DNA from 3 places in the Lysinibacillus sp. fls2-241-R2A-57 genome. Region 3 is predicted to be linked to each of the others. Evidence: riboswitches for the same ligand, from Rfam matches in the RefSeq annotation. Region 3 holds a riboswitch; each other region holds the start of a gene.
What was found. A riboswitch is a leader RNA that binds a small molecule or an ion and turns the genes downstream of it on or off. The one in region 3 is predicted to bind cobalamin.

Region 1: it holds a riboswitch for cobalamin, as region 3 does, so the genes downstream of both, QRN68_RS10390 (FecCD family ABC transporter permease) here and QRN68_RS07520 (FecCD family ABC transporter permease) in region 3, are expected to answer to the same signal.
Region 2: it holds a riboswitch for cobalamin, as region 3 does, so the genes downstream of both, QRN68_RS07660 (energy-coupling factor ABC transporter permease) here and QRN68_RS07520 (FecCD family ABC transporter permease) in region 3, are expected to answer to the same signal.

The regions. Positions count from the first base shown of each region.
Region 1 is NZ_JARVRU010000049.1:2,717-7,757, reverse strand. It holds gene QRN68_RS10400 (cob(I)yrinic acid a,c-diamide adenosyltransferase) at 1-475, opposite strand, end outside; gene QRN68_RS10395 (adenosylcobinamide amidohydrolase) at 684-2,156, opposite strand; gene QRN68_RS10390 (FecCD family ABC transporter permease) at 2,153-3,154, opposite strand; cobalamin riboswitch at 3,366-3,548, opposite strand; gene QRN68_RS10385 (hypothetical protein) at 3,710-3,868, shown strand; gene QRN68_RS10380 (acyl-CoA dehydrogenase family protein) at 3,865-5,041, opposite strand, start outside.
Region 2 is NZ_JARVRU010000037.1:6,151-11,191, forward strand. It holds gene QRN68_RS07645 (energy-coupling factor ABC transporter ATP-binding protein) at 1-429, opposite strand, end outside; gene cbiQ (cobalt ECF transporter T component CbiQ) at 429-1,199, opposite strand; gene QRN68_RS07655 (energy-coupling factor ABC transporter substrate-binding protein) at 1,205-1,477, opposite strand; gene QRN68_RS07660 (energy-coupling factor ABC transporter permease) at 1,479-2,225, opposite strand; cobalamin riboswitch at 2,457-2,641, opposite strand; cobalamin riboswitch at 2,884-3,067, shown strand; gene QRN68_RS07665 ((2Fe-2S) ferredoxin domain-containing protein) at 3,210-3,581, shown strand; gene cobJ (precorrin-3B C(17)-methyltransferase) at 3,586-5,041, shown strand, end outside.
Region 3 is NZ_JARVRU010000036.1:48,158-53,198, reverse strand. It holds gene QRN68_RS07540 (sensor histidine kinase) at 1-1,175, shown strand, start outside; gene QRN68_RS07535 (response regulator transcription factor) at 1,182-1,892, shown strand; gene QRN68_RS07530 (YdhK family protein) at 1,921-2,508, opposite strand; gene QRN68_RS07525 (biotin transporter BioY) at 2,626-3,222, opposite strand; cobalamin riboswitch at 3,397-3,586, shown strand; gene QRN68_RS07520 (FecCD family ABC transporter permease) at 3,736-4,782, shown strand; gene QRN68_RS07515 (heme ABC transporter ATP-binding protein) at 4,788-5,041, shown strand, end outside.

The sequences.
Region 1 (5,041 bases), on a different contig from region 3:
AATCCGATAGACGGTTTAAATACTTTTGCACAATTGTCGGTACATCTTCAATTTCCTTCATAAGCGTTACCATTTGTCTCTCTGCTCGACGCGCTACAGTGCGAGCAATGTGCAAGGTTGCAGCTGCTGGTGCACCACCTGGTAAAATAAAACGCTGTAATGGTGGCGCTTCATCTGATAATGCATCAATACGAGATTCTAACACTTCAATTGGCTGCTCTGTCAGCTTATAATGTCGTTCCTTCATGACGTTAGCAAGGTCACCACCTGCATCGAAAAGCTCATGCTGAATCGTTTCTAAATCAATTAAAATATCCTTGAATAACTCACGATCTAATTCACTTACTGCCTTGCCAATAAAAGAATTTAACTCATCAATTGCCCCATATGTCTCTACGCGTAAACTATCTTTGTCAACACGTCCCCCTATAAGACTTGTTTTCCCCGTATCGCCAGTTTTTGTGTAAAGCTTCATTTCTCTCATCTCCTAGAATTTATTTTTATCAATTTCACTTTGGCGTAATTATAGCTGACGCTACAATAAATCATCTGTAGCTGTCGCTTTGCTTTCGCTACAATAAATCATCTGTAGCTGACACTTCGCTTTCGCTACAATAAACCATTTGTAGCTGACGTTTTGCTTTCGCTACAATAAACCATTTGTAGCTGACGTTTCACTTTCGCTACAGAAAACCCTCTACTGAATGAAGATAATTTTTTATTGCCTGTACAGTTGTTTCAAAAACACCTTTACCGATAATTTTGCCTACATCTGTAATTGGGCCACCGTACTGCATTTCTTCCCCTTTTTGTGTCGCCGCAATTAATAAACTATCTGTAGCAGTACCTGTTGCAATCGTACCACTAAGCTCATCACGAATATTTTCTGATTGCAATGCCTTTGTTTTTGCCTCATTAGCTGTCATCATTGCTTGGAAAAACGCTTCCTCTGATAAGCAACCATTAACGATGACCCATGTATTTATAGTACCAATATATGGCTCATCCTGTCTTTCATGTGCACGTGACACATCCACTGCATTACCAACACCAGCCGTAACAGCAACAAATACGCTACCAAAAGATGCTTTAAATTCATTAATGGCTACAAGATTTGTCGGGACAGCTGTTAACATAACGACTGTACTTGTAGGTGAAAAATGCTCCTTTTGTAAAAATTCAGCGACCTCTTTCTTTACATCACTAATGACATAATCTATTGGTACAGAGCGATTTAATAGGCAATCATACCAACCGATACCCGGATTATGGACTGCTGAGGAAACCGTTTTTAACGGAAACTCTGATTGAAGCTGAATGTAATGATCCGTAACAGTGAAATTTTCCTTTTCGATGACAGCACGTTGCTGATGTTCGACTGAAGCTGGCATCATTGTTATTTGAGGCTTTGGAATTTCAGGATGTGCATAAGTCGCTACTCGCGCATGATAAACATCTTCAATTTGCGAAGCGATTAATACTTCATGTGGTGCCCCAAATGCTCGCATTCTTCCGCCTTCCATTAGTAATAATTCATCACAATAGAGGGCAGCTAAATTCATATCATGTAGTACCATAATAACGGTTAATCCACATTCAATTGCTTCTTTTCGCACCATATCTAAAATTTGACGTTGATGGGCAATATCTAGATGGTTCGTCGGCTCATCTAGCAGTAATATTTCCGACGTTTGCGCAAGGGCTTGGGCTACAAAAACTCGTTGTTGTTCACCGCCCGACAAAAATTCCATCGGTGTCTGTTCATAGCGTTTCACACCTGTTTGTAGCATCGCATGTTGGACCGCTTGTTCATCGCGTTCAGTCCAGCTTGAAAAGAAGCCTGTTTGATGTGGATAACGTCCAAGTGATACCGCCTCACGTACACTATTTGTAAAGGCATTCGCATGTAATTGTGGTAGCACTGCCATTTTTTTCGCCAATGCACGGGCATTATAAGCGTTAATATTTTTACCGTCTACTAATATAGTGCCTGCAGTTGCTGGTAGTATGCCACTCATTACTTTTAACAGTGTGGATTTTCCACTACCGTTCGGGCCTAAAATCCCTAATATTTTTCCTTTTTCAACGGAAAAACTTATATCCTGGACAATCGGCACGTCTTCATAGCCACCAGAAAGATGTTCAACAACAATCATGCCCGTCCCCCCTTGCTTCTACGTTGCTTATAAAAAATATAAGAAAAAACGGGTGCGCCAATAAATGCAGTAATTACGCCAATCGGTAGCTCTCTTGGCATAATAATTGTTCGAGCTATTAAATCACAAATAATGAGCAAAGTTGCCCCATTTAAAAATGATAATGGCAATAAATGACGGTGATCTGAACCCCAAAGCATCCGCGTCATATGTGGTACAACTAAGCCAACAAAACCAATCGTACCAGAAACCGCTACAGCTGCTCCTGTCAACATTGACCCGCCTACCAAAATTATATATTTACTACGCTTAACATTAACACCTAAATGCTTCGCGCGTTCCTCTCCATATAACAGAACATTTAACTCGCGTCTTTGTGTCCAAAGCATGATTGAACCAATTATCACAAACGGAATAATCATTTGAACATAAGGCCAACCTCGCATTGATACTGAGCCGAGCAGCCATCCCATAACTTGTCGTAGCTCCTCACCAGATAATGCAATCATTAATGAAATCAAGGAGCCTAAAAATGAACTAAAGATGACCCCTGTTAAAATAAGAGTTTCCATTTTTAGCGTGCGGTCTACTATTCTAGCAAAGCCCATGACAGCTACCATCGTTAATATTGCACCTATCATACTGAAGATTGGTAATGCATAATTCCCTATTACTGGAATTGATATACTAAAGAAAATCGTCATAACTGCGCCAACTGATGCACCCGAAGAAACACCTAACGTATAAGGATCTGCCAAAGGATTTTTTAATAAGCCTTGAAAAGCTGCCCCTGCAATGGCAAGAGAAGCCCCGACAAGTCCAGCCAGCAGAACTCGAGGTAAACGAATTTTCCATAAAATATTGGCAGCTGTTTCATCTGCCGCCTGATTCCACAATACTTCTAGTGGAATATGAACTGAGCCTATCGCTACGCCACACCAGATGCTAATAATTAGAAGCGTAATTGCTGTTACATAGGCTATAAACGTTCTACTCATTTAAAGGCTCTCCCCCTTAGTCAATCTGTGCCTATATTTAACAACTTGTTTTTCTGATTTATCGATGCATTTTAGCTTTTATCGCCTACGATTGTGAATTTATCGACATCAATCATACAAAACAAATAACCCCTCATCATAAAAAGATGAGGGGTTCAAATTTGCACAAAAATACTTTTACAAAATCCACCACCCTATCCTCGTAGGCTGTAACGTGTTTTCTATAAAGGCAGGTCTCCTGGCTCGTGCTCCATTCGCTTTTCCATGCCTTCCCGAAATTTTCAGTGGCGAAAATTGAAAAAACTCACACATACAGTGGCGGGACCGCATCGGAATGACACCGATTTCCCTTTTCACTTTACATAAGTAAAGAACCTTTATAATTTTCAGTTGATTTTATTATACATGAAAAAAATAGAAGTCGCCTCGATTCGAGACAACTTCTAATCAAATCAATTATGCTCCGGCATAATTGCGTCCGAAGGCTTTAGACCAACATGATGTTTTTTTGTGCGAAAGCGTAGTGCTAGCGCAGCGTCAGCGGCATGATGTTTTTTGTGCGAAAGCGCAGCGTCAGCAACAGTTGTTTTTTGTGCGAAAGCGCAGCGTCAGCAACATGATGTTGGTCACTCAGTTGTTACCACAAGACGTGGCGTTTTTAGACTAAGTTCCTCTATTTCGGCAGGTATTTGGACACCCGCTGAAAGAAGTTAAACTATATCAGAAAAATACTGAACCGTTTTCATTGGCGCACCCATTTCTCGCAATGCCCATGTGCTCTCTAAATAAATATCTGCTAGCTTTTCATATTTACCGCCGAATTTATGTGCCCATTCGATCGCTACAACACTTTCATATACATGTGCCATTTTTTCTGCAACCTTTTTTGCCTCAAACGTTTTCGTTGCTTCATCTAAGCCGCTAAATGTTCGCAATGTCAAGTCTAGTTTTGCTAATTGCTCCTCTACAATTTGAAGCAATGGACTGTCAGCTAGTTTTTCTAGACGTTCCTCCATGACACGAACAAACAATTCATGCGCTTGAAACTTATCTACTAAACGAATGAGTTCTAATGCTAAAATATTAGCAGTTCCCTCCCACACAGTCAGCACCTGTGCATCTCTTAATAAGCGAGGTGTAACGAAATCCTCAATATAGCCATTCCCTCCATGTAATTCAATCGCTTCACTTGCATAATGGACCGCTTGCTCTGCCGTTTCTTTTTTCATAATAGCAATATTTAAGCGATTCATAATGATGTCCTGTTCATTACCCTGTCCACTTGTTACTTTATCGTAGAGCTGAATTAGATCAAAAACAGTAGCAACTTCTACATGAAGCTTGGCAGCAAAGTTCCCTAATGTATCCTGAATCATAGGATATTGCGTTAAAGGCTTGCCAAATGCATGACGATTTGTCACATAGTGCTTCGCCTCCAAAAAACCACGGCGCATAATGCCGATAGAAGCAACAGCATTGCAAATTCTTGATAAATTAAGTGCCTCCAACATATAATAAATTCCTTTATTCGGCTCACCGACAACATAAGCTAATGCACCATCAAATTCCACCTCACCAGAAGGTACTGCTCTAACACCAAGTTTATCCTTTAAACGTCGAATACGGAGGTTGTTAACAGTGCCATCCTCATTGCGCCACGGGACCGCAAATAGAGTTAAACCTTTCGAGCCTGCTTGAGCCCCTTCCATACGGGCCAATACCATGGCAACCCCACACATTCCTGCGTTTGACGCGAAATATTTCTCACCAAATAAACGATACTGATTACCGTCTTTTCTTGCCTCTACAACGTTCGCACCAACATCAGAACCACCTTGACGCTCCGTTAAAAATGTAGCTCCCTCATACAGCTCGGTATCTCCTGTT
Region 2 (5,041 bases), on a different contig from region 3:
ACTCAAAAAATGGATCGGTTTATCGAGTAATGGTTCAACTTCAGTTTGAGCAACAGCCCATGCTATTTTCTCTTCAATTTTTTCAGTCGTCCAACCAAGGTTCAAAGGTCCAAATGCAATATCTTGCTTAACTGTACCTGAAAAAAGCTGGTTGTCTGCATCCTGAAAAACAATACCAACCTGTTGGCGTAATTCTTTTAATGCTTTTCTACTATAGTTAAGTTCTTTGCCACAAAAGGATATATTTCCAGTGGTAGGCTTCAAAATGCCGTTTAAATGCTGAAATAACGTTGACTTTCCAGCTCCATTATGACCAAGTAAAGCGATTTTTTTCCCTTTTGGAATTTGGAGTGTAATATCTGTTAAAGCATGAGTTCCATCGGCATAAGCGTAGGATAATTGATTTAGTTCAAAGTAAAAGTCTGTCATCAGAAAAAACCTCCATAAATGATGAGGGAAATAAAGATAGCAGCAATACCTAGCCAGTTTTTCATGCAATAGGTAACATTCTCTTGCCAATAGACAGTTTCGCCACCGCGTGCTTCCATTGCATTGTTTAGCTCACGACTTCGTTGAAACAGCTCTGCTAATAATGCTGCAATCAGCATTGATATGGAGCGTAGCCACTGCATAGGGGAGCGGTAACCTAAGCGAGCCTGCTGGGCAAGATGAATTTTTTGCATACTGTCTAAAAATATAAAAATAAAACGATACGTTAATTCTACTAGCTCTACAAATAAAACAGGAAGTCGCCATTGTCGTAGAACATAGCAAATTGATTGTACCGATGTTGTAAGAATTAAAAAATACAAACAACTAGTGCTGCCAAGGACGATGAAAAAAAGCTGCTGTGCTATCGTTATGCTTGCACTGCTGACGAAAATTGTCCAATTATTTACAGTGAAAGACCATATGTGAGCAGGTAGCGTGCTTGTTGATGGTGCTATAGAAATTAATATGGATACTAAACTTGAAAGTAAAAAAAATCCTGGTAGCAATAGTAGTTTTGCATAATATTTAAATGGAATTTTTGCGCTTAGAATGATAAAAGCACTCATCACAATAAATGTAATGAGTGAAATTCGTTCATCTCTAATGATAAGCGACAATAATAGTAATCCCAGGGATAACGTCATTTTTTCTAGCGGATGAACAGACGCTAGTTTATTCATATATGCATACTTATCAATGAGTAACATAGCGTTTAACCTTCTTTATGTTTGCCGCGCATTAAGCCGATAAAATAGCCGATAAATCCAGCGCCGATAGCAGCTTGTAGTGCGAATAATAAGCTTTCAATTTCACCACTCGGTGGCTCCCATATGCTTTCAAACCAAGGTTCGTAGTCAGCGTTAATTTCACTAATCGCTGCTTCTGCTTGGCCATCAGCCCCTTCAAATTCTGCACCTTTTTGGATAAAGAGAGGGAAGATTGCTAGAAACACAACAATTGCTAGGAGCAGTAAATTTTTTTTCATATTAGTGTGCCTCCTTTGCTGAGAAAACACGTAATGCTTTTAGTTCGCTCAAATTATATTTTTTCAAGAAGTTCATAACGATCACTGTTAAAATTCCTTCACTAATAGCGAGAGGAATTTGTGTTAATGCAAAAATACCAGCAAATTTTGTGAATGAAGCCATAAATCCTCCTACTTCAGAAGGGAAGGCAAGAGCTAACTGTACAGAAGTGACAACATATGTACCTAAGTCACCAAGCATTGCTGCTAAAAAGACAGCTATGGAAAATGATAGCCCTATTTTTTGTGAGCCTTTAAAAACATAGTAAGCAATAATAGGACCAACAATTGCCATGGAAAAGGCGTTTGCCCCTAAAGTTGTAAGTCCACCATGTGCTAAAAGTAAAGATTGGAATAATAATACGATTGTCCCGATCACACTCATAGCTAGTGGCCCAAAAAGAACAGTCCCAAGTCCAACTCCTGTCGGGTGCGAGCAACTCCCTGTTACAGAAGGGATTTTTAAGGCTGATAGCACAAAGGCGAAGGCACCCGATAAACCTAGTATCATTTTTGTTTCAGGATTTTCATCAATGGTTTTGCGAATTGAACGTAATCCTAAAATAATAAATGGAATGGAAATGACCCACCAAAAAATTGCCCATTCAATCGGCAAAAAGCCCTCCATGATATGCATAGCAAATGCACGATTTGGCACGAATAAAAATGCCAGTAAGAAATAACTAAGCTTCCAACCTGAGAATTTCAAAATCTCTCCTCCTTACATTAAAATTTTCGAATTAGCGTGCGAACGAAATTATTTCACCTTGCCATAAAATAGGTGTTTTGCTCCTCAACCGGAACCATATCTGTACGCATCTACCACCTTGAGATGAAAATGAAGATAAAAAAACACTTCTCCGATTCAGGAAAAGTGCATAGCTAAAAAAGTAATTAAAAATCTAATCTGCTAGGCGCACACCTATCCTCGTAGGTTGAAACGATCACTTATTTTTCGGCAGGTCTCCTGGCTTTAGTTCAACGTTTTATAGGCCTTCCCATCCTTTGGACAGTGACATTATCTATAAAACTCCCTAGTACAGTGGCGGGACCGCGCCGGACTTAAACCGGCTTCCCTTTTAAGCGAATTGATGAACAATTCGCACCGAAAAAAGATGAAGTTGTGAGATTTCACGACAAAGTGTAACATGAATTTCCGTAAACAAGCTATCTTTTTTATGAAAAATTTTTTAAATTGAGGGGCATTGTAGAAAATTCGGATAATACAGAAGAGGAATTTCCCTTTTTTCTAGGGGAAATTTGCTGAATAATTAATAAAAATGTCACAAATTAAGAAAGAAATATTGAAATTTTAAAAAAATAAGCTATGATAGAGACAGATTTCTATTACATAAAAAATACAATTTCATATAAAAACGTCAATAAGTGCTCGAATATTTTCGAGATAATAGGGAAATCGGTGAAAATCCGATACAGCCCCCGCTACTGTAATAGCTGATGAAATCGCAAATGCCACTAGTGAAAACTTGGGAAGGCGCGAAAGTAAAAGGAAGCTTAAGTCAGGAAACCTGCTTATTGCGATAAATGCATGCAAACTTTTCGGAGGGAGAAGTTGAAGCGAGAGCGAGTACCTGTATATATTCGTTTTAATTTGGCTTCTACAAAACCTTTACTCTTCGTCTAGAGTAAAGGTTTTTTCTTTTTCCTAAAAGCAAATGAGGGGAGAACAACAATGACAACATGGAATTTAGAGGGGATGAAAACGCATCTTTTTATTTGCAATGGCAGTAGCTGTATGAAAAAAGATGGAGAGGAAATTACACAGGCAATCCGTGATGAAATTCAGTTGCTGGCGATTGATAAGGAAATACATACGACAAGGACACGCTGTAATGGTAGGTGTAAGGATGCTTGTGTTGTCATCGCTTATCCTCAAGGGAATTGGTACCGTGTGCCGACCACAGAGCATGCGCGGGCACTTGTTCAAGATTTAAATCACGAATCGTTACATAATGAGCATGTCTTTACACTGCGTGAAGGTTCGTTACAGCGTACAGCACAAACAACAGCCATTAAAGGTATTGAAAAGGTGAAAGAGGGGTAACAAAATGTCGCAAAAAGGGAAGATTTTCGTAGTTGGCTTTGGACCTGGAGATTTTAAACATATTACGACTCGTGCTGTGGAGGCACTACAACAAAGTGATATGATCATAGGCTATAAAACTTATGTTGAACTTATTCAGGATTTAGTAAGTGCAAAGTCAATTATTAGTACCGGTATGACAGAAGAGGTTTCACGTGCACAGGAAGCGGTCCGCCAAGCAGAGGCAGGCAGTATCGTATCTGTTATTTCGAGCGGAGATGCTGGTGTCTATGGCATGGCGGGATTAGTGTATGAGGTATTAATCGAGCTAGGCTGGACGGAAGCAACTGGTGTTGAGGTAGAAATTGTTCCGGGTATTTCGGCTATCAATTCGTGTGCAAGTTTACTAGGTGCTCCGATTATGCATGACGCCTGTACGATTAGTTTAAGTGACCACTTAACGCCTTGGAATTTAATTGCAAAACGAGTAGAAGCAGCCGCAATGGCGGATTTTGTTATTGCTCTTTATAACCCAAAGAGTGGTCGTCGTACGAGACAAATTGTGGAGGCACAACGAATTTTATTAGAATATCGCTCTCCAGATACGCCGGTAGGACTTGTGAAAAGCGCGTATCGTGAACGCCAGGAAATTACAATGACGACTTTGGCAGAAATGCTAGAACACGATATTGGTATGCTAACAACCGTTGTGATTGGAAATTCATCAACGTTCTTCTACGACAATAAAATGATTACGCCACGTGGTTATCAGCGTAAATATACACTTGGCGAAGAAAAACAACCGTTACGACCACATCAACGACTGAAAGAAGAAAATGAACCGTGGGCAATGAATCAAGAAACAGGACAGGCGCGTAATGATTTTGCGACAGATCCTAATGCAAATCGAATCAAGTCCAGTTTAGCGATAACACCAGAACCAAAGCCTAAAAAAAAGTCATCACTTGAAATGGCGACAACAGCACTAGCGATGGTGAAGGGAACAAGTGCTGTGAAGGCAACACCCAAGCTTATTCACCAAAAAATTGAATCTATTTTTGAATTAGCTGTTAGTCCAGGAGTAGCCAATAAGTTCTTTTCTCCTCAACAAATGATGACTTTAGCAGAAGTTGTTGGAGAGGAAGGCACGATGGAGTATACACCAGACCATCAAATTCATTTGAAAATTCCAACAGCTGCGCCTGAAGAGATTACAGCAAAGCTTCGTGAAGTTGGCTTTTTACTAGCACCAATTGGTGACGTGCTTTCGTTAAAGGCTTGTGACTTCTGTTACGGAGAAAAGTTCGATTCGATTCCTTATGCAGAAGAGATTCAAGAAAAGCTTGGGGGAATGTCGTTACCGAAAACGTTAAATATTGGTTTTAACGGCTGTGGTATGGCATGTTATCGAGCGGTATTTGATGATATTGGGATTGTTTATCGCAAAAGTAAGTTTGATGTTTTTATTGGTGCTAAGCCGG
Region 3 (5,041 bases):
CTCACGTAGTATTAATGGAATCAAAAGAAAATACGGATGTTGTTATTACAGATAAGGCTGGAAAACTATTAGTTGCTTCACAGCTACACCCTGAAATAAGAGCTTATATAAAGAAGCTTGAGGATAACATTCCTTATAATGGAAAGGTATTGCAGGATAATTGGCAGGAGAAGAAATATATTGCAACAATTAGTCCTATCCAAAAACAGCAAACGACAATTGGATATGTTTTTATGTTTCAAAATACAGATTCTATCCATGCATTAATGGAACGCTTAAATAAGCATTTTCTAATTGTTGGTATTATTTCAGGATTGGTGACCATTGCAGTCATTATTGTTCTGTCTAGAAAGCTCGCCTATCCATTAGTTCAAATGAAAGAAGCTACTTTGAAAATGAGTAAAGGGGATTTTACGGTGGCCCTTTCTACTAATGGTAAAGATGAATTAAGCGATCTTTCTAATGCAATACAGCTTTTATCAGATGATTTACAACATTTAAGAGAAGAGAGAAAGGAATTTTTATCAAGTATTGCCCATGAGCTTAGAACACCATTAACGTTTATAAAAGGGTATACAGACATACTTTATAAACGTGATTTGACGGAGCAAGATCGCCAAAAATATTTAAGCATTATTATAGAAGAAACAAATCGACTTTCTCGTTTAATAAAAGACTTATTTGATTTAGCAAAAATGGATGAAAATTCTTTTGTTATTGACAAGGAATATCTTCATTTGGATGAGTTTTTGGTTAATATTGAAGCCAAGCTGAGCCCTGCTTTTCAGGAAAAACAAATAGATTTTTTTGTTCAATGTGAAGAGGGATTAACATTAATGGCTGATTCGGCAAGACTTGAGCAAATTATTTTAAATCTTTTAAATAACGCATTAACGTATTGTTCCTCAGGAGATTCGACTTCCGTAATTGTGAAAAGACACAGTAACTTGTTAAAAATTATTATAAAAGATACTGGGAAAGGGATTCCGAAGAAGGATTTACCTTATATTTTTGAACGCTTTTATAGGGTAGAAAAATCTCGTACACGTGCGCATGGAGGTTCAGGATTAGGCCTCGCTATTGTCAAAGAGCTTGTACATGCACAAGGAGGAGAAGTAACCGTTTTTAGTGAGGAAAACAAAGGGACTACTTTTGAATTACTGTTTAAGGAGTAGGAACGAATGAAAACATTATTACTAATTGACGATGAATCAAGGATGCTAGATTTACTATCTCTTTACTTAGAGCCTACGTTTCATTGTATAGCAATGACATCGATTAGAAATGCTCTAGTGTATTTAGAGGAAAATCATATAGACTTAGTGCTGTTAGATATTATGATGCCAGAGATGGATGGCTGGCAAGCTTGTCAGGAAATAAGGAAGTTTTCGGATATACCAGTGATTATGCTAACAGCAAAAGGGGAGCAGGCTGATATCATAAAAGGGTTAAATATTGGGGCAGACGACTATATTTTAAAGCCTTTCGATGAAGAAGAATTACTAGCTCGTATAAATGCTGTATTAAGAAGAACGAAAGTCGAAGAAAAAGTTATTTTCTTTGAAGGGCTACGTTTAAATAAAGAATCCTTTGAATTATATTTTCAACAAGAGGCTATTCCTTTAACGCCGAAAGAATTTGCAATGTTAGCGTTATTTCTTGATTATCAAAATAAAGTTTTCTCAAGAGAACATCTCATTAATACAGTCTGGGGTTATAACGTATCAATTGAAGATCGAACTATTGATTCACATGTCCGTAATTTACGAGAAAAATTACGAAAAAGTGGTTTTCCAGCTGATGAGTACTTACAAACAGTTTGGGGAATCGGCTATAAATGGCATAAGTCAGCTGATCGAAAGCCTTTAGAAGCTAGAAATAACAACCTCTGACGGAAGAATTCCCGCAGAGGTTGAATTTTTATTTTTTTGTTGCTAGCTCTTCTTCCGTAACCCATTTATGGTTTTTCACTGCTTCACCTGTAGTTGTAGACGTATAATCAATCATATAAACGGTTGTTTGTAGTGCCTCATCTATATGGACAGTCGCATTTTCCATGCCTTCCATATGAGATGCATTCGTTTTGATTTCTGTACCAGGAGCCAATGGAGCTTCACCTGAATCTATCAATTCCTCATGAATAACCCACTTATGATTATCTACGCGATTTCCACCTGTAGTTGGCTCATAGGAGACAATGTAGGCTGTCGTATCATAAGCCCCAACAATCGTTGCTTCTGCGCCTTTCATACCTGCCATATGACCATCCGTAATAATGGCGGTGCTTCCAACAGGAAACTTTGGTTTTTCAGCATTTTTCAAAGTTGTTGGTACTTCACTAGAGCTTGAATGGTTCATCATAGAATGATCCATCTCAGTGCTCTGCTCAGTTTCGGTGTTATTTTTTGAATTGGTTTCCGGCTTAGTTGAACTGGCAGAGCAAGCTGATAATGTTAGTAAAGCTAATGCTGTCAGTATGCCAATAAGCCATTGTCTTTTTAATATCATGTTAATTTCCTCCTCCTTATTTGCCCTTAATGTAGCAAATAAATGTGCAGAAATTGTGGATAGCAGTCTTACAAGAAAAAAAACCCTCTTTAGCATCAAACTAAAGAAGGGTTTCTGTTATTTAACAGGAATTATTTTCAATACTTTTTGTAGGCGGTAGGCAAAAATACCGGCAAATATAGCTAAAATAATATCCTTTGGTAATGGAGGCATCATCCAAAGCCATGCCATCTTATAAGAAAAAGCATCTGGAGCACTAGCCCATAGCTTATAGGCGAAATACATCCAATTCGTTCCAAGTAAATAATTAATGGCAGTTGCAATTAAAGCAGCAATTACATAGCTTTTTTTCGTTCCGCTGCGCTCTACAATAAGCCCTGCAACATATGCAGCTAATATAAAAGTGACAATAAAACCGAATGTAGGACTTAAGATTTGTCCAAAGCCACCACTGAAACGTGCAAATACAGGTGCGCCTGCTAAACCGATGCACATATAAACAGTACAAGCGAGTGCACCTTTTCTACTACCAAGAATCAGTCCTGCTAATATAGCAAAAAATGTTTGCAGCGTAATTGGTACGCCACCAACAACCATAAAAGGTACAAAGGAAGTAATATTAGCGCCAATCATCATCAATGTTGAAAATAGTCCAATATAAGCAATATCTACTGTTCTTAATTTGTGATGCGAGTGTTCCGCTACTGTTGTCATTATTTCACCCCTAATAAGTAATGTTGATAATAATAGTGTAAGAAAATAAAGTTTTTGTGTCAACTTGATTATTTTATTCAGTTAACACAAAAATAATTATCCTTCTTATTTGGATGAATAATTCTAGTAATAGACGAACTATTAAAATATATGATAGAATCGTCATAATTTTAAAATATATATGATGCTAATGGTGTGACATCTTGTAAATGTGTCACTTAAAAGGGAAGTTGGTGCAAATCCGACGCTGTCCCGCAACTGTAACGAGGAGTTCTATGATGATTTAGCCACTGTTCTAGAATGGGAAGGCAATCATAGTACATTGATTCGAAGCCAGGAGACCTGCCAATTAGCGAATACCTGTAATGCCCACGAGGATGAAAGCGATTACGGACAATAGAAGGAAATCTTTCTTACTTTGTTTAATCTCGGGTATTTCTATGCGTATTTAGCATGGAATACCCTTTTTTATTGCTTCGTACCTATTATTTTTGATTAGGAGTTAATAAACAGATGAATAAAAAATTTATACTACTCTCAATGACTCTTCTTCTAGTTCTACTCATTTCAATGACAATTGCTATAATGGTTGGATCGGTTTCTGTTACGCCACAATATGTATGGAAGGTCATCCTTTCAAAAATCCCACTTATACAAAATGGAATAGAACAAGATTGGAGTCGCTCACAGGAAATTATCATTTGGCAAATCCGAGCTCCACGTGTATTGCTCGCTGCTATCGTTGGAGCAGGATTGGCAATTGCAGGAGCAGCTATTCAGGCACTTGTTCGTAATTCAATTGCTGAACCATATATTTTAGGGATTTCTTCTGGTGCAACGGTTGGTGCTACAGCTGTCATCATTTTAGGTGCTTTTTCATTTCTTGGTGTTTATGCTCTTTCCGTATCTGCATTTATCGGTTCTCTCACAGCGATGGCGTTAGTTTTCTTCTTAGCGCGTGTTGGCGGTAGAGTTTCTGTCTTTCGACTTTTACTTTCAGGGATGGCGGTGTCGTTTATTTTATCTGCTATTTCAAATTTTATATTAATGATGTCGAAGCAAGAGGGCGGAATGAAGGCAGTCATGTTTTGGATGCTAGGAAGCTTAGCTGGTGCAAAGTGGAGTAATGTTTTAATTCCTACAGTTATTTTTATTGTGGTGTTTGCCTTGTTATGGCTCCACTATCGAAGTTTAAATTTATTACTTCTTGGAGATGAAGCAGCTGTCACTTTAGGGGTTAATTTACAACAGTTTCGAGTTCAACTTATCTTATTAGTTTCATTATTAACGGGTGTTCTTGTCGCAGTCAGTGGTTCAATCGGATTTGTTGGCTTAATCATTCCACATATTGTACGGCTAATTGTAGGTTCAAACCATAAATATGTCATACCGATTAGTGCTTTATTAGGGGGGATTTTCTTAGTTTGGGCAGATGCACTTGCCCGAATTTTAATTGCTCCTGAAGAAATGCCAATTGGAATTATCACGGCTTTTTGTGGTGGGCCATTTTTCATTTGGCTGCTACGTCGTAACAATTATTCTTTCGGTGAAGGGGATTGAAAATTATGACATTAGAAGCGAAACAAGTATCTTTCTCCATTTCTGATGAACGCATATTACATGAAGTAAGTGTTCAAATAAAGGAAAAGCAATTCGTTGGGCTGATTGGTCCTAATGGTAGTGGGAAGTCAACGCTACTAAAGAATATGTATCGTTTATTAAAACCAGAAAGTGGAACAGTCTTATTAAATGAACAGGATATTTTAAAGCAATCGAGTAAAAGTATTGCGAAAAATTTAGCAGTTGTGAGCCAAGAAAC